DNA from 3 places in the Massilia sp. NBRC 108631 genome. Region 1 is predicted to be linked to each of the others. Evidence: predicted binding sites of a transcription regulator. Region 1 holds the regulator's gene; each other region holds the start of a gene.
What was found. Region 1 encodes sigma-54, which starts transcription at its own class of promoters, with help from an activator protein. Its sites were predicted from a motif close to TGGCANGNAANCTGCTTT; they were not measured.
Positions count from the first base shown of each region.

Region 2: the regulator sigma-54 is predicted to act here: its motif matches at 3,105-3,122, upstream of AC6H42_RS01290 (TorF family putative porin).
Region 3: the regulator sigma-54 is predicted to act here: its motif matches at 3,030-3,047, upstream of AC6H42_RS01915 (circularly permuted type 2 ATP-grasp protein).

Region 1 is NZ_BAAKJE010000245.1:11,618-17,195, reverse strand. It holds gene AC6H42_RS26290 (KpsF/GutQ family sugar-phosphate isomerase) at 1-477, shown strand, start outside; gene AC6H42_RS26285 (KdsC family phosphatase) at 477-1,016, shown strand; gene lptC (LPS export ABC transporter periplasmic protein LptC) at 1,044-1,637, shown strand; gene lptA (lipopolysaccharide transport periplasmic protein LptA) at 1,652-2,230, shown strand; gene lptB (LPS export ABC transporter ATP-binding protein) at 2,233-2,994, shown strand; gene AC6H42_RS26265 (RNA polymerase factor sigma-54) at 3,002-4,492, shown strand; gene hpf (ribosome hibernation-promoting factor, HPF/YfiA family) at 4,560-4,916, shown strand; gene AC6H42_RS26255 (enoyl-CoA hydratase/isomerase family protein) at 5,010-5,578, shown strand, end outside.
Region 2 is NZ_BAAKJE010000011.1:27,263-32,840, reverse strand. It holds partial or broken rRNA gene rrf (5S ribosomal RNA) at 1-14, shown strand, start outside; gene AC6H42_RS01310 (DUF1840 domain-containing protein) at 65-412, opposite strand; gene AC6H42_RS01305 (hypothetical protein) at 474-1,028, opposite strand; gene AC6H42_RS01300 (YifB family Mg chelatase-like AAA ATPase) at 1,070-2,605, opposite strand; gene AC6H42_RS01295 (accessory factor UbiK family protein) at 2,713-2,958, opposite strand; gene AC6H42_RS01290 (TorF family putative porin) at 3,200-3,958, shown strand; gene AC6H42_RS01285 (P-II family nitrogen regulator) at 3,971-4,309, shown strand; gene AC6H42_RS01280 (ammonium transporter) at 4,330-5,578, shown strand, end outside.
Region 3 is NZ_BAAKJE010000019.1:66,702-72,279, reverse strand. It holds gene AC6H42_RS01935 (glycoside hydrolase family 2 protein) at 1-221, opposite strand, end outside; gene AC6H42_RS01930 (hypothetical protein) at 431-601, shown strand; gene AC6H42_RS01925 (YdcF family protein) at 633-1,391, shown strand; gene AC6H42_RS01920 (right-handed parallel beta-helix repeat-containing protein) at 1,464-2,960, shown strand; gene AC6H42_RS01915 (circularly permuted type 2 ATP-grasp protein) at 3,079-4,506, shown strand; gene AC6H42_RS01910 (alpha-E domain-containing protein) at 4,500-5,432, shown strand; gene AC6H42_RS01905 (transglutaminase family protein) at 5,453-5,578, shown strand, end outside.

The sequences.
Region 1 (5,578 bases):
GACGCGCTGGCCGTGGCGCTGCTGGACCTGCGCGGCTTCAAGGAAGAAGACTTCGCCCGCTCGCACCCGGGCGGCGCGCTGGGCCGCCGCCTGCTGACCCATGTGCGCGACGTGATGCGCAGCGGCGACGCGATTCCGTCCGTGGGCCTGGACACCCGCCTGCCGGACGCGCTGCTGGAAATCACCCAGAAGGGCATGGGCATGACCGCCATCGTCGATGCCGACAACCGCCCGGTGGGCGTGTTTACCGACGGCGACTTGCGCCGCATGATAGAAAAAGTGCAGGACTTTAGCAAGGTGATCATCCGCGACGTGATGCACGCCAATCCGCGCAGCATTTCGCCGGACAAGCTGGCGGTGGACGCGGTGGCCATCATGGAGCAGTTCCGCATCAATCAAATGCTGGTGGTGGACGCCGAGGGCAAGCTGGCCGGCGCGCTGCACATCCACGACCTGACGCGCGCCAAGGTGATCTGATGAACAAGGCCTACAATCTTGAAAATGTGGCACGCGCGGCCAACATCAAGCTGATGATCTTCGACGTGGACGGCGTGCTCACCGACGGCAGCCTGCATTACGGCCCGGACGGGGAAGTGATGAAGACTTTCAACGTGCACGACGGCCTGGGCATCAAGCTGCTGCAGGAGGCCGGCATCCTGACGGCCATCATCAGCGCGCGCCGCTCGCCGCAGGTGACGGCCCGCGCGCGCGACCTGGGCATCGAGTTCGTGCACCAGGGCGGCCACGACAAGCTGACCCCGTTCAACGACCTGCTGGCCAAGACCGGCCTGCAGGCCGGGCAGGTGTGCTTTATCGGCGACGACGTGGTGGACCTGACGATACTGAAGCGTGTCGGCTTCGCGGTGGGCGTGCCGAACGGCCGCGCCGATGTGCTGAGCCGGGTGCATCACGTGACCGAGGCCCACGGCGGGCGCGGGGCGGTGCGCGAGGTGTGCGAATTCGTGCTGCGCGCCACCGGCAATTACGATAAGGTCATGGCCCAGTTCCTGGTCTGAGAAGGTAGATGATGCGGAGATTTAACCATGCGTAAGCGTACTGCGCACCGCTGGCGCTTGAGCATCACCCTGGTGATCGCGGTGTTTGTTGCCTTTGGCACGTTCTGGCTGTTGCAGCTGCTGAACCGGGGCGAGGAAGACATGCTGGCCGACAAGCGCCTGAACGAGCCCGACTACATCATCGAGCAGTTCAGCGTGGTGCGCATGACCAAGGAAGGCAAGCCGAGCTACATCGTGTCGGGCGACAAGCTGGTGCACCGCCCGATCGACGACGCCTCGGAGATCGACAAGCCGATGGTGCGCAACTTGAGCAGCACCCATCCGCCGATGGACATGACGGCGGAGCGCGCCCGCGTGGACGAGAACAACACGCGCGTGCAGCTGAAGGGCAATGTGAAGATAGACCGCGCGGCCCAGGGCAAGAGCCCGGCCATGCAGATGACGACGCAGGCGCTCACCGTCTACCCGGACGAGGACCGCATGGAAACCGACCAGCCGGTGCAGATCGTGCAGGGCGGCGCCACGGCGACCGGCGCCGGCATGAAGGCGAACAACGCCACGCGCCAGGTGTCGCTGAATGGACGCGGCCGGATTGTGTATCCGCCGCCGCAAACTAAATAGTGAATGGACAGACGATGAAAAAACTCCTGATTTCGGCGCTGCTGCTGTGCGCGGCCGGACTGGTGCAGGCCGAGAAGGCCGACTCCACCAAGCCCACGCTGATCGACTATGACAACGCGGACGTCGACGACGTCAAGCAGATCAGCACCTTCACCGGCAATGTGGTGCTCACGCGCGGCACCTTGCTGATGAAGGCGGCCAAGGCGGTGGTGACCAAGGATCCGGAAGGCTACCAGTATGTCACCTTGACCAGCGCCGGCGGCAAGCCCACCACCTTCCGCCAGAAACGCGACGGCGAAGGCGACCAGTGGATGGAAGGCGAAGCCGAACGCATCGAGTACGACGGCAAGAACGAACTGGTGAAGCTGTTCTCGCGCGCCAAGGTGCGCCGCCTGGAAGGCAGCAAGCCGAGCGACGAGGTGGCCGGCGAATTCATTTCCTACGACAGCCGTCGCGAGCAGTTCAGCGTGCGCAACACCGTCAGCGGCGAAGGCAAGACCGGCGGCGGGCGCGGCACCATGGTGATCCAGCCGTCCACGCCCAAGCCAGCCGCCCCGGCCGTGCCGGCGCAGCAGCCGCCGGCGGGGAAATAACGATGGCTGAAGCAATCCCAAGCTGCACCAGCACCCTGGTGGTGCGCGGCCTGCAGAAAAGCTACGGCAAGCGCCAGGTGGTGCACGACGTGTCGCTGCAGGTGGAATGCGGCGAAGTGGTGGGCCTGCTGGGCCCGAACGGCGCCGGCAAGACCACCTCCTTCTACATGATCGTCGGCCTGGTGCCGTCGGACGCGGGCAGCATCGATATCGCCGGCGTGGACGTGTCGAGCATGCCGATCCACCAGCGCGCCACGCTCGGCTTGTCCTACCTGCCGCAGGAAGCGTCGGTGTTCCGCAAGCTGACGGTGGAGGACAACATCCGCGCCGTGCTGGAGATCCAGCGCGTAAACGGCAAGGCACTGAGCAAGGCCGAGATCGACGAGCGCCTGGACCGCCTGCTGGCCGACCTGCAAATCGAGAAACTGCGCGAGAACCAGGCGCTGTCGCTGTCGGGCGGCGAGCGCAGGCGCGTGGAAATCGCGCGCGCGCTGGCCACCAACCCGCGCTTCGTGCTGCTCGACGAACCGTTTGCCGGCGTCGATCCGATCGCCGTGATCGAGATCCAGCGCATCGTGCGCTTCCTCAAGGAGCGCGGCATCGGCGTGCTGATCACCGACCACAACGTGCGCGAGACGCTGGGCATCTGCGACCGCGCCTACATCATCAACCAGGGCAGCGTGCTGGCGTCCGGCCGTCCGGACGATATCATCGCCGACGAATCGGTGCGGCGCGTCTACCTCGGCGAACACTTCCGCATGTAAGCCCGCCATGAAACAGTCACTGCAACTCCGCACCTCTCAGCACCTGGCGCTGACGCCGCAACTGCAGCAGTCGATTCGACTGCTGCAGCTGTCCACGCTGGAGCTGCACCAGGAACTGGAGCAGTTGCTCGGCGAGAACCCCTTGCTGGAACGGCTGGACGACCCGCTGGACCGCTCGCTGCGGCTGCTGGGCGACGGCGCCATCAACCCGACCCAGTCCACCGGCGCGGACGCCTCGCCGGCCGAAGTGGGCGCACCGGCGCAGGACAGCGCACCGGCCGGCGAGGGCGATCCCTTCGAGGGCGCCAGCGGCGACGGCGACAGCGCCAGCGGCGCCGAGGCCGATACCGACTGGAGCGACGCCGGCCGCAGCAAGGCGCCGGACGACGAGGACTCGCGCCCGCAGCTCGAAGCGAGCCACTGCACCCTGCGCGAGCACCTGATGGAGCAGATGCGCGTGACCGTGCAGCAGCCGCGCGACCGCGTGCTGATGGAACTGATCATCGATGCGCTGGACGAAAACGGCTACCTCGAAGAGCCGCTGGAGGAAATCCATGCGCGCCTGCCGGAAGAGGCGGACGTGGAGCTCGAGGAACTGCAGACGGCGCTCACGCTGCTGCAAAGTTTCGACCCTATCGGCGTGGGCGCGCGCAGCGCGTCCGAGTGCCTGGCGCTGCAGATCAAGCGCATGCCCGGGGTGCCGCTGGTGACGCGCCGCATGGCCATCTGCATCGTGGAAAAGCACCTGGCCTGGTTCGCGCAGCGCGAATTCAACAAGCTGAAAAAAGCCCTCGACTGCGACGACGAAGACCTGCGCGAAGCGCAGGCGGTGATCCGCCAGTGCAATCCGCATCCGGGCGCCGAGTTCGCCTCCGACGTATCCGACTACGTGGTGCCGGACGTGATCGTGAAGAAGGCGCGCAACGGCTGGCAGGTCACGTTGAACAACGACGTGATGCCGCGCCTGCGCGTGAACGCGCTGTACGCCAACATGCTCAAGCAGGGCAAGGGCGAGTCGGCCATGGGCGCGCAGCTGCAGGAAGCCAAGTGGCTGATCAAGAATATGCGCCAGCGTTTCGACACCATTTTGCGCGTGGCGCAGGCGATAGTAGAAAGACAAAAGAACTTTTTCAGCCATGGCGCCGTTGCCATGAGACCCCTTGTGTTGCGTGAAATTGCTGATACACTGGGACTACACGAGAGCACTATTTCTCGCGTAACAACTCAGAAATACATGCTGACTCCGCATGGGATGTTTGAGTTGAAATATTTCTTTGGCAGTCACGTCGCCACCGAAGCAGGAGGAGAAGCATCCTCGACGGCGATACGGGCGCTGATTGTGCAATTGACAGGAGCTGAAGACCCGAAAAATCCTTTATCCGACAGTAAGATTGCGGACATGCTGGGTGAACAGGGCATGGTAATTGCGCGACGGACTGTTGCCAAATATCGCGAAGCCTTGAAAATCCCTCCGGTAAGTCTGCGTAAAGCTTTGTAGTTTTACTTGGGTTCCCCTGCGCGCCAAAAACACCAAAGCGTACGAACCCTTATCTTTAGGAGTGTGTATGAATCTCACCATCAGTGGACATCATCTCGAAGTGACCCCCGCCATCCGTGAATACGTGCAGAACAAGCTGGAACGGGTCAAGCGCCATTTCGATCAAGTTATTGATATTGCTGTCATCCTGACTGTAGATAACCTCACCGAGAAAGACAAAAGGCAGAAGGCCGAGATCAACCTGCGAATGTCCGGCAAGACTGTGTACGTGGAAAGCCTGTCGCAAGACCTGTATGCTGCCATCGATACGCTGATCGACAAACTGGACCGCCAAGTGATGAAGTACAAAGCCAAGGTGCAGGAGCATGGCCACGACGCCATCAAGCACCTCCCGGACACGTACGAACCTGCCCCGACCGCATAACGGGTCACCGGCACTCCCAACAAAGGGCGCATCTGGCGCCCTTTTTTGCGGCCGCGCTAAAATGGGGCTCTAACAATTCCAGAGACATCCAGCATGAGCGAGCACGTCCTTACCCAGGTTGCCAACGGCACCGGCTTCATCACCCTCGACCGCCCCAAGGCGCTCAATTCCCTGTCCCTCGATATGGTGCGCAGCCTGACCGCCGTGCTGCTGGACTGGCGCGGCGACAGCAGCGTCGCCGCCGTGGTGATCCGCAGCAGCAGCGCAAAGGCCCTGTGCGCCGGCGGCGACATCCGCTTCTTCCACGAGGTGGGCAACGCCACGCCGCAGGGCGGCAGCGCGCTGCTGGAGGACTTCTTCACCGAGGAGTACGCGCTCAACCACCTGATCCACTATTACCCTAAACCGTATATCGCGTTAATGGACGGCGTGGTGATGGGCGGCGGCATGGGCATTGCGCAGGGCGGTCCGGGCTGCCGCGTGCGCATCGTCACGGACCGCACGAAGATGGCCATGCCGGAAGTGAATATCGGCCTGTTCCCGGACGTGGGCGGCAGCCATTTCCTGTCGCGCGCGCCGGGCAGCCTGGGGCGCTACCTGGGCCTGACCGGGCTGACCGTGGGCGCGGCCGACGCGCTGTACGTGGGCCTGGCGGACCATTA
Region 2 (5,578 bases), on a different contig from region 1:
GGTTATCGTCAGGCTAGTTATATGAAAAAGCCCCGCCAGTGATCTGGTGGGGCTTTTTTGCTTTTCAGACGCCCCAAACGATGTCGTGGCCGTCTGTCACGGCCGCGCGCAACATTTCCAGCAGGGGATAGACGCGGGCCGCGAAGCCGATATGCTGCTTTTCCTGCAAGGCAGTGTCGTCTTCGAGCGCGGCGGTGGAATGGGTCTTGTCCTCGTGGTGCTCGATGTCCTGGTCCGGATGAAGCTTGCTGAGTTCCACTTCGTGCTCCAGCGCCGCCAGGGCGCCGGCCGCCTCGGCCGCCGTGATCACGCCTCGCGTGGGACTCTTGTTCAGCAGCTCAAGGATGCGTTCGGCATGCTCTTTGTACATCATGACCGCTGGAGAGGATTTGGATTTAAACGTGATCAACATGGCGTTTCCCCCACTCTTGTTGTGCGTGTTCAAACGATAACACGACTTCCATTCTTGCACATCAGTTCAGCTTGAACGAACGCATGAACGTATCGATCTCGTCGTTCACCATGTGCTTGTCCTTGCCTATCACGACCAGCTGATAGACCCGTTTGTCCCTGGCAATAAACCGTCCCACCAGGCGTAGCGCTTCGCCATTGCGCGCGCCTTTGGCTTCCACGTCGATGGACTGCTGCTGCTGGCTCACGCCGCCGCTGGACGCGGCCGCGCTGGCCTGCTTTTCCGCCGTGACGGTGCCGCCGATATTGGCCACCATCGTGTTTTTCATCGCAGTGATGGCGGCCTGGGCCTGGGCGGCATCGGCCATTTCGGCGGCCCCCACGGCAAAGGTGACGCCATCGACTTCGGCGGCGGCCATCTGCATCTTTACGGTTTCACCCCCCAGGCTGATGCTGCGCGTGTGCGTGGCCGGCTTGCCGGGGAATAGCACGGCGTAGGGCGCTTCCGCGCTGCGGAAGTCGCGCCAGTCGAACTTGGGGCTGCAGCCGCTCACTGCGGCGGCGGCAAGGGCGGCGCCGATGGCGGTACGGAACAGCGTGGTAATTTTAGTATGCATGATGTGATGGTAGCAGGCAGCAAGCGCCGGCGCTATCGCTGCTACAAATCGAGCAGGGCGCGGCGGAACTGGACCGCCTGGCTCACGTGCGGCTCGGCGATGGCAGCTGACTGCTGCAAGTCGGCAACGGTGCGCGCCACCCGCAAGATCCGGTGATAGGCCCGCGCGGACCAATGGAATTTCAGCATGCTCGCCCGCAGCACGGCTTTGCCTGCCCGGTCCAGCTTGCAATGCCGCTCAATCTCTCGCGTGCCCATCAGCTGGTTGCTCTTGCCCTGGCGCGCCTGCTGGATGGCCCAGGCCTGCTGCACGCGCGCCGCGATGGCGGACGAGCTTTCGCCGTCCGACGGCGCTTCCAGCTCTTCGGGCGAGAGCGGATTGACCGAGATCAGCAAATCCATCCGGTCCAGCAAGGGGCCGGAAATGCGGCCCTGGTAGCGCAGGATGGCGTCGGGCGGGCAGCGGCATTTGCCGCTGGCGTGACCATGGTAGCCGCAGGGGCAGCCGTTCATGGCCGCCAGCAGCTGGAAGCGGGCCGGAAAGTCTGCGCGGTGCGCGGCCCGCGAAATGGTGACCTTGCCGGATTCCATGGGCTCGCGCAGCACTTCCAGCACGCGCCGGTCGAATTCCGGCAGCTCGTCCAGGAATAGCACTCCCTGGTGCGCCATGGAGATTTCGCCCGGATGAGGTACGCTGCCGCCGCCCACCAAGGCGACGCCGGAAGACGTGTGATGCGGCGAACGAAACGGCCGCGCCTTCCAGGCGGCAGCGTTGAACTGCCCGCTGAGCGACTGTACGGCGGCAGCTTCCAGCGCTTCCTCGTCCGTCATGGCGGGCAGCAGGCCGGGGAAGCGCGCGGCGAGCATGCTCTTGCCGGTACCTGGCGGGCCCACCAGCAGGACGCTGTGGCGGCCAGCGGCGGCGACCTCGAGCGCCAGCTTGACCGTGGCCTGTCCTTTCACGTCCGAAAAATCCGGATAGTCCGGCGCCAGCGGGAGCGCTGCGGGCTGGTGGCGCAGCAGCGCTCCCGGAGCGGCTTCATCACTCCTGCAGGCGAAGTGGGCGCACACCTGCGTCAGCGACGTGGCTGGGTAGATCAGCGCGTCCCGCACCAGCGCCGCTTCGTCGGCATTGGCCTGCGGCAGGATGAAGGCGCGCCGGGCTTTGCCGGCGCCATGTGTGGCGCGGTGCATGGCATATGTCATGGCCAGCGCGCCGCGGATCGGCCGCAGTTCGCCGGACAGCGACAGCTCGCCGGCAAATTCATAGTCGCGCAAGGGGGAGGTGGGGATCTGGCCGGAGGCAGCCAGGATGCCAAGGGCAATCGGCAGGTCGAAACGGCCAGATTCCTTGGGCAGGTCGGCGGGCGCCAGGTTGACGGTGATGCGCTGGGCCGGCATCTCGTAACCGGCGTTCTGGATCGCCGCGCGCACCCGGTCACGTGCTTCTTTCACTTCCGTTTCCGGCAGCCCCACCATGGCGAAGGCCGGCAGGCCATTGGCCAGGTGCACTTCAACGCTAACTTCGGGCGCTTCCATGCCCGCCAGTGCGCGGCTTCTCAGAACGGCAAGGCTCATGGCGTCCCTCCTGCGGCAAAGCGCGATTGTCCATCTTAGCGCGCCGGCAGCAGGGCGTTTTGACGCCGCTCAAGCTGGCAGTGCCGGCGTCGGCACTGCCGGCAGGCCTATTTTGGTGCAGCGGCTTTCGCTTCCAGTTCGGCCAGGCGCGCTTCCAGGGCGTCCAGCTTGGCGCGGGTCTTGGCCAGCACCTGCGCCTGGATGTCGAACTCTTCGCGGGTAACCAGGTCCAGTTTGGCGAAACCCTGGGTCATCATCGATTTCACGTTTTTCTCGATGTCCTTGGCCGGCGAATTCTCGATTGCCTGGTTGATCTTGCCTTGCAAGTCGTTGAAGAAGTTATTCATGTCCATGGTATTTCCTAGGTTTTATGCCGGCCCGCACCATTTCGGTGCGATGCCTGCTAATTAAGCATTAATATGGTGCGGGATTGTGGCCGCGCCATGCCGCCATACCGGTAATTGCTGCTAACTATCTTGCAAGTTTGCAAGAAGTCAGCTGGCACGCATTCTGCTAAAGAAGTATTGAACGCTTAGGCTTAGCCTGGATTTTAAACCGCAACCGCTACAAAAGTTCAAACTAAAGGATATCGCCATGAAATACATGACCAAGCACCTGACTCTTGCAGCAGCAATCACACTCGCGATGGCTAGCCTGGGAGCTGGTGTGGCCCGCGCGGAAGACGCGCCAGCGGCGAAACCGGATAACGAAGTGTCGTTCAACGCGGCGCTGACCACCGACTACCGCTATCGCGGCATCTCGCAGACCCGCCTCAAGCCGGCATTGCAGGGCGGCGCCGACTGGGTGCACAATCCGAGCGGTTTCTACGCTGGTACCTGGCTGTCGACCATCAAGTGGATCGACGACGCGGGCGGCGACGCCAAGGTCGAGTGGGATGTATACGGCGGCAAGCGCGGTGATCTGGGCGGCGGTTTCAGCTACGACGTGGGCGGCCTGTACTACTTCTACCCGTCCAACGACCTGCATCCGAGCGCCAATACCTTCGAACTGTACGGCGCAGTCAGCTATGGTCCGGCCACGCTGAAGTATTCGCACTCGACCACCAACCTGTTCGGCTTTGCCGACAGCAAGAACAGCGGCTACTTCGACGCCTCGGTGAACCAGGAAATCCAGGACGGCTACATCCTGAACCTGCACGTGGGCCGCCAGAACGTCAAGAACAACAGCGCCGCCAGCTACACCGACTGGAAAGTGGGCGTAACCAAGGATTACGGCGTGGTCACCGTGTCGCTGGCCGCTGTCAAAGGCACCACCTCGGCTTATACCTCTCCGCAAAATGGCAAGGACCTGGCCAAACTGGGCGCCGTGCTGACCGTTTCCAAAATTTTCTAAGCGAGGCCTCCGATGAAACTGATTACCGCCATTATCAAGCCCTTCAAGCTGGATGAGGTCCGTGAGGCCTTGTCGGCGATTAACGTGCAGGGCATTACCGTGACCGAGGTCAAGGGCTTCGGGCGCCAGAAGGGCCATACCGAACTGTACCGTGGCGCCGAGTACGTGGTCGACTTCCTGCCCAAGACCAAGATCGAAGCGGCGGTGGATGATGCCGTGGTTGAACAGGCCATCGAAGCGATCGAGGGCGCGGCCCGCACCGGCAAGATCGGCGACGGCAAGATTTTTGTCTACAACCTGGAACAGGTTGTCCGCATCCGTACCGGCGAAACCGGCAACGACGCTCTCTAAGTCCAAGGGGAACTTTTAAAATGAAGAAAACCATAACAAAACTGCTGGCCGGGGCCGCTGTCCTGTTTGCCTTTAGCGCGGCCCTGCCGGGCTACGCGCAAGACGCCAAGCCAGCCGAGGCGCCAGCCGCCAGCGCGCCTGCCGCCGCCACCGCCGCTCCTGCCGACGCCGCTGCCGCGCCAGCCGCCGCGCCTGCTGCCGCCACGGCCGCCGCCGCGCCGGCCGAAGCGCCCGCCGCCCCAGCACCGGTGGCGAACAAGGGCGACACCGCCTGGATGTTCGTCGCCACGCTGCTGGTGATCCTGATGACCATTCCGGGCCTGGCCTTGTTCTACGGCGGTCTGGTGCGTTCGAAAAACATGCTGTCGGTCCTGCTGCAGGTGTTCATGGTGTTTGCCCTGGTCATCGTACTGTGGTGCATCTACGGCTACTCGCTGGCGTTCACCGAAGGCGGCGCTTTCTACGGCAAGTTCGACCGCCTGTTCCTGAACGGCATCTGGGATCCGGTCAAGGGCGCCTTCAGCGTCGCGGCCACCTTCAGCAAGGGCGTGGTGATTCCGGAGTTCATCTTCGTGGCCTTCCAGGGCACCTTCGCCGCCATCACTTGCGGCCTGATCGTCGGCGCCTTCGCCGAGCGCGTCAAGTTCAGCGCCGTGCTGGCCTTCATTGTGCTGTGGTTCACCTTCGCCTACCTGCCGGTAGCCCACATGGTCTGGTTCTGGACCGGTCCGGACGCCATCAAGGACGCCGCCACCGCCGCTTCCGAGGGCGCGAAAGCCGGCTTCATCTTCCAGAAAGGCGCGCTGGACTTCGCCGGCGGCACCGTAGTGCACATCAACGCCGCCGTGGCTGGCCTGGTTGGCGCCATCATGATCGGCAAGCGCGTCGGCTACGGCCGTGAATCCATGGCGCCGCATTCGCTGACCATGACCATGATTGGCGCGTCGCTGCTGTGGGTGGGCTGGTTCGGCTTCAACGCCGGCTCGGCACTGGAAGCGGGCGACATCGCCGCGCTGGCCTTCATCAACACCCTGCTGGCAACCGCTTGCGCCACCGTGTCGTGGGTCTTCGGCGAGTGGATCGCCAAGGGCAAGCCATCGATGCTGGGCGCGGCATCGGGCGCAGTGGCCGGCCTGGTGGCCATCACCCCGGCGGCCGGCTTTGTCGGCCCGATGGGGGCACTGGTGATCGGCCTGCTGGCCGGCATCGTCTGCCTGTGGGGCGTGAACGGCCTGAAACGCCTGATCGGCGCCGACGACTCGCTGGACG
Region 3 (5,578 bases), on a different contig from region 1:
AGCCTCAACCGGTACCAGCAGACGCTGTGAAAGCCGGTGTCGCCAATGCCGCTGGCGTCCGATTCGGGCGGGAACGGCACGTTGATGCTGCGCTCCCATTCGATCTCGTCCTGCGGCCCGCGATAGCGCCGCTGGTCATCGTAGGAAAAATCCCAGGGGCCATTCAGACAAGTCCATTCGGCGCGCACGAGCTGCGGCCTCGGGTAGCAAAAGTCTGCCATGTCGTCTCCACCGTTTTGGTTCAATCCGGTGAAAATCTTAACAACCTTCGCGCCCCGGCGTTGCCCCAATTCCGCTCCGAAATGTTCGCGTCGAAACCGCAGAGCGCCTTTAGGTAAGCGGCCTCTTCGGTTCACCAGATGTCGTTCGAGACGGTGATTGCCTATCCGGCTGCGCCCCTGCCCTGAGGCCTGGCTGCGGCGGGGGGCCGATGCTGTTCGTCTTTTGCCACGAGGTGGTAACGGCCGCGCATCGCCATGGGCAGCGCACCGGCGCCTCGTGCGCGCCGGCCGCCGGCTTCGTCGCGATGATGGAGCTCGATCCCGCGCTCGCCAAGCGCTGGCCGGCCTGGCGCACGGACGGCGCCGGAAGCAAACCTTGACATTCGGCGGCGCAATTGCTCCAATGCCAAGATGTTTGCCTCCGCCCTCTCCCAACTGGCCCACGTGGTCCTGCTGCCGCCGATGTGCCTGTTCCTTGCGATGCTGGCCGGGTGGCTGCTGCGGCACCGTTGGCCGCGCTTCGGCACGGCGCTGGCAGGCGGCGGCCTGGCCGCGCTGGTAGTCCTGAGCACCGACGCCGGCGCCCGCCTGCTGGTGCGTCCGCTGGAGACCATGAGCGCGCCGCTGGCGCCCGGCCAACCGCTGGCGCAAGCCATCGTCGTGCTAGCGGCGGGAAATATGGAGCACGCGCCGGAATACGGCGGCAACAGTCCGGACAGCATCGCACTGGCACGCCTGCGCTACGGTGCGCGCCTGCAGCACCAGACCGGGCTGCCGCTGCTGGTCAGCGGGGGCAATGCCGACCCCGCGCGCGGCATTCCGCCCAAGGCCGAGTCCATGGCGCGCGCGCTGCGCGAAGACTTCCGCACCGAGGTGCGCTGGGTGGAGGCCGCCTCCGCTACCACCGCGGAGAACGCCGCATTCTCCGCCCGCCTGCTCAAACCGGCCGGCGTGCGGACCGTGCTGCTGGTGACCGACGCCATGCACATGCCCCGTGCACGCCGAACGTTCGAGCGCGCCGGCCTGCAGGTGGTGGCCGCTCCCACCATGTTCCGCGCATGGGGGCCGGTGTCGGCCTCCTCCTTCCTGCCACGCGCGGACGCGCTGGCCTCTTCCTACTACGCCGCCTATGAGTGGATAGGCCTGGCCTGGTACCGGCTCATGGAATAGGCTGCGCGCAATCCAGGCCGGCGCAAACGCATCCGCACCGTTCCCCACCACCGCCTCTCTCAACGGAATCCCATGTCCCGCACCAAGACCGCACTGCCCCGCACAGCTTCACGCAAGCTTCTCCCGCTGGCCATCATCGGCCTGATCTGCCTTGGCGGCGGAGCCGCTGCCGCCTTGTACGTTGTCAACCAGGTCGGCATGGCGCCGCGCCAGGTTGCGCCCTACCTGGAGCACCGCACCGCCGGACACAACAGCATCATCGAGGGCGCCGGCCGCAAACTGTCCGCCACGCTGGCCGCGCTGGATGGCGGCGCCGCCGGGGCGCCCGCCCTGCCCGCCTGGAACGTCGGCGCCCAGCCTGGCCTGCGCGCGGGCCAGGCCGCGGACGCGGCGCCAGGCAAGCGCGTACCGGTCGCCACCCCGGCGGCGCTGCTGCAGGCCCTGGCGGGCGCGCGGGCCGGCGACGTGATCACGCTGCAGCCCGGCGCGTACAGCTTGGGCAGCGGGCCCTTTGTCGCCGCCAGCGCCGCCGGCAGCAAAGAACGGCCCATCACCGTGCGCGCCGAGCGGCCCGGCACCGTCACCATCGAATTCAAGCTGACCGAAGGCTTCCTTGTCACGGGGCCGCACTGGACTTTCGAGAACCTGTCCATACGCGGCGCCTGCGCCGAAGCCGCCGCGTGCGAACACGCCTTCCACGTAGCGGGCCGCGCCAGCGGCTTCGTGGCGCGCAACAACACCATCAGCGACTTCAACTCGCACTTCAAGATCAACGCGCAGGGCGGCAGCGCGCCGGACAACGGGCTTATCGAATTCAACACGCTCACCAACCGTGCGGTGCGCCAGACCGGCCAGCCGGTCACGCCGGTCGACCTGGTGGCGGCCAGCAACTGGATCATCCGTGGCAACCTGATTTCGGACTTCATCAAGGCCGGCGGCGACGGCGTCAGCTACGGCGCCTATGCCAAGGGCGCGGGCGCGGGCAACCTGTTCGAACGCAACGTGGTGCTGTGCGAGCACAAGCTGCGCGGCCACCCGGGCCAGCGGGTCGGCTTGTCCCTGGGCGGCGGCGGCACCGGTACGCCCTACTGCCGCGACCAGCGCTGCGTCACCGAGCAGGACGGCGGTGTCATCCAGTCCAACGTGGTTGCTGCATGTTCGGACGAAGGCATCTATCTGAACCGCGCCGCCACCAGCAAGGTGCTGCACAACACGCTGATCGACACGGCCGGCATCGTGGCGCGATTCCCGGAAAGCAGTGTGCAGGTGGAAGGCAATATCATCGACGGCCGACTGCGCGCGGACCGTGGCGGCATCCTGCACGCGGGCGACAACCTGGACACCAGCCTGAACCGGCTGTTTGTCGGTTCCCATCCGCAACGGGCGCTGTTCCGGGATGCGCTGGCGCTGGACCTGGGCTGGGCCGGCGACGTGCCGCGCCGCAGCGCTTCGGCGTCGGCGCAGGAGCCGGGCTCGGCGCTGCCGGCGACCGACCTATGCGGCGCCGCCCGGCCGGCGCAGCCCGCTTACGGTGCGGTGGAAGACTTTGCCGCCTGCCTGAAGCGGTAGGCACCACGAGCTACAAGCCGGCGCGCAGCCGGAACCGCACTAAACCGGTGCATCTGTTCGTTGCAATGCTGGCACGCTTCTTGATACTACAAGCGTATCGCAGCCACGGAACAAGCAGATGCCTACCTTCTTTAATGAAATGCATGCGGACGGCGGATCGGAAGTGCGGGAACATTACCGCGAATTCTGCCGCTGGCTGGCCCAACAAGCGCCTGAAACCATCGAGCGCAAGCGCGCCGAAGCGGACCTGATGTTCCGCCGCGTCGGCATCACCTTCGCCGTCTACGGCGACGACGCCGGCACCGAGCGGCTGATCCCCTTCGACATCGTGCCGCGCATCATCCCGGCCGGCGAATGGCGCCAGCTGCAAACCGGACTGGTACAGCGCGTCAAGGCGCTGAACATGTTCATCCACGACATCTACCACGGCCAGAACATCATCAAGGCCGGTATCATTCCCGCCGAGCAGATCTACCGCAACGCCCAGTACCGTCCGGAGATGCAAGGCATCGCGGTGGCCTCCGATATCTACGCCCACATCGCCGGGGTGGACATCGTGCGCGCCGGCCAGGGCGAATTCTACGTGCTGGAGGATAACCTGCGGGTCCCATCCGGCGTCTCCTACATGCTGGAAGACCGCAAGATGATGATGCGGCTGTTCCCGGAACTGTTTGCCCGCAACAAGATCGCGCCGGTGGACCATTATCCCGACCTGCTGCTGGACAACCTGCGCTCGGTGGCGCCCATGGGCGCGGACGACCCCACCATTGTTGTCATGACGCCCGGCATGTACAACTCGGCCTACTTCGAGCACGCTTTCCTGGCGCAGCAGATGGGCGTGGAACTGGTGGAGGGCAAGGACCTGTTTGTGGCCGACAATTCCGTCTACATGCGCACCACGCACGGTCCCAAGCGGGTGGACGTGATCTACCGGCGCCTGGACGACGACTTCCTCGATCCGCTGGCCTTCCGGCCCGATTCCTCGCTGGGCGTGCCCGGCCTGCTGTCGGTGTACCGCGCCGGGCGCGTCACGCTGGCCAACGCGATCGGCACCGGCGTGGCCGACGACAAATCGATCTATCCCTACGTGCCGGACATGATCCGCTTCTACCTGTCCGAAGAACCGGTGCTGAACAACGTACCGACCTACCAGTGCCGGAAGAAGGAGGACTTGCAGTACACGCTGGCCCACCTGCCCGACCTGGTGGTGAAGGAAGTGCACGGCGCGGGCGGCTACGGCATGCTGGTCGGCCCGGCCTCCACCCGCGAGCAGATCGCGGACTTCCGCCGGCGCCTGATTGCCAAGCCGGACGGCTATATCGCCCAACCGACGCTGGCCCTGTCCAACTGCCCCACCTTCGTGGAAAGCGGCGTGGCGCCGCGCCATATCGACTTGCGGCCCTTCGTGCTGTCCGGGAAAACCATCTCCATGGTGCCGGGCGGGCTGACGCGCGTGGCCCTGCAGGAAGGCTCGCTGGTGGTGAACTCCTCGCAGGGCGGCGGCACCAAAGACACCTGGATACTGGAAAAGGACCTCCCATGCTGAGCCGCACCGCCGACCACCTGTTCTGGATGGCGCGCTATACCGAGCGCGCCGAAAACACCGCCCGCATGCTGGACGTGAACGTGCAGACGTCCATGCTGCCGCAGTCCGAGCAGGACGCCGCCCGGGGCTGGCGCGCCATGCTGGGCATATCCGAGCTGCAGCAGGCCTACGACCGCAAGCACGACACGGTGGAAGGCCGCGCCGTGATCGATTTCATGGTGCGCGACCCGTCCAATCCATCATCCATCGCGGCTTGCCTGAAGGAAGCGCGCGAAAACGCCCGCGCCGTGCGCGGCACGCTGACCACCGAGGTGTGGGAGATCCAGAACCAGACCTGGCTGGACTTGCAGAAGCGCTTGAACAACGGCGTGCTGGAACACGATCCCAGCCAGTTCTTCGAGTGGGTGAAGTACCGCTCCCACCTGTCGCGCGGGGTGACGCTGGGCACCATGCTGCGCGACGACGCGGTGCACTTCATCCGGCTCGGCACCTTCCTGGAGCGGGCCGACAACACGGCACGCATCCTGGACGTGAAGTTCCACGGCGCGCGCGACGCCGAGGACGGCGACTTTTATTACTGGGCGGCGCTGCTGCGTTCCGTGTCCGGCTTCGAGATCTACCGCAAGGTGTACCGCGACATCATCACCCCGGCCCGGGTGGCCGAACTGCTGATGCTGCGCGCCGACATGCCGCGCTCGCTGCTGGCCTGCATGGACGAGGTGGTGCAGAACCTGCACCAGGTGCGCAACGACCTGTCGCGCGACACCGAGCGGCTGGCCGGCAAGCTCCACGCCGAGCTGCAGTTCGGCCGCATCGACGACATCCTGCAGGCCGGGCTGCACGACACGCTGACCGAGTTCCTGCAGCGCATATACGAACTGGGCAATCGCATCAGCCGCGATTTCCTGGTGCCGCTGGCGGCCTAGGAAGACTCAAGGAGATCCGAATGCAATTGTCCATACGCCACGAAACCAGCTACAGCTACACCGCGCCGCAGGCCTATTCGATCCAGCAGTTGCACCTGACGCCGCGCGCCGAGGCGCACCAGCACGTGCTGAACTGGCACCTGAAC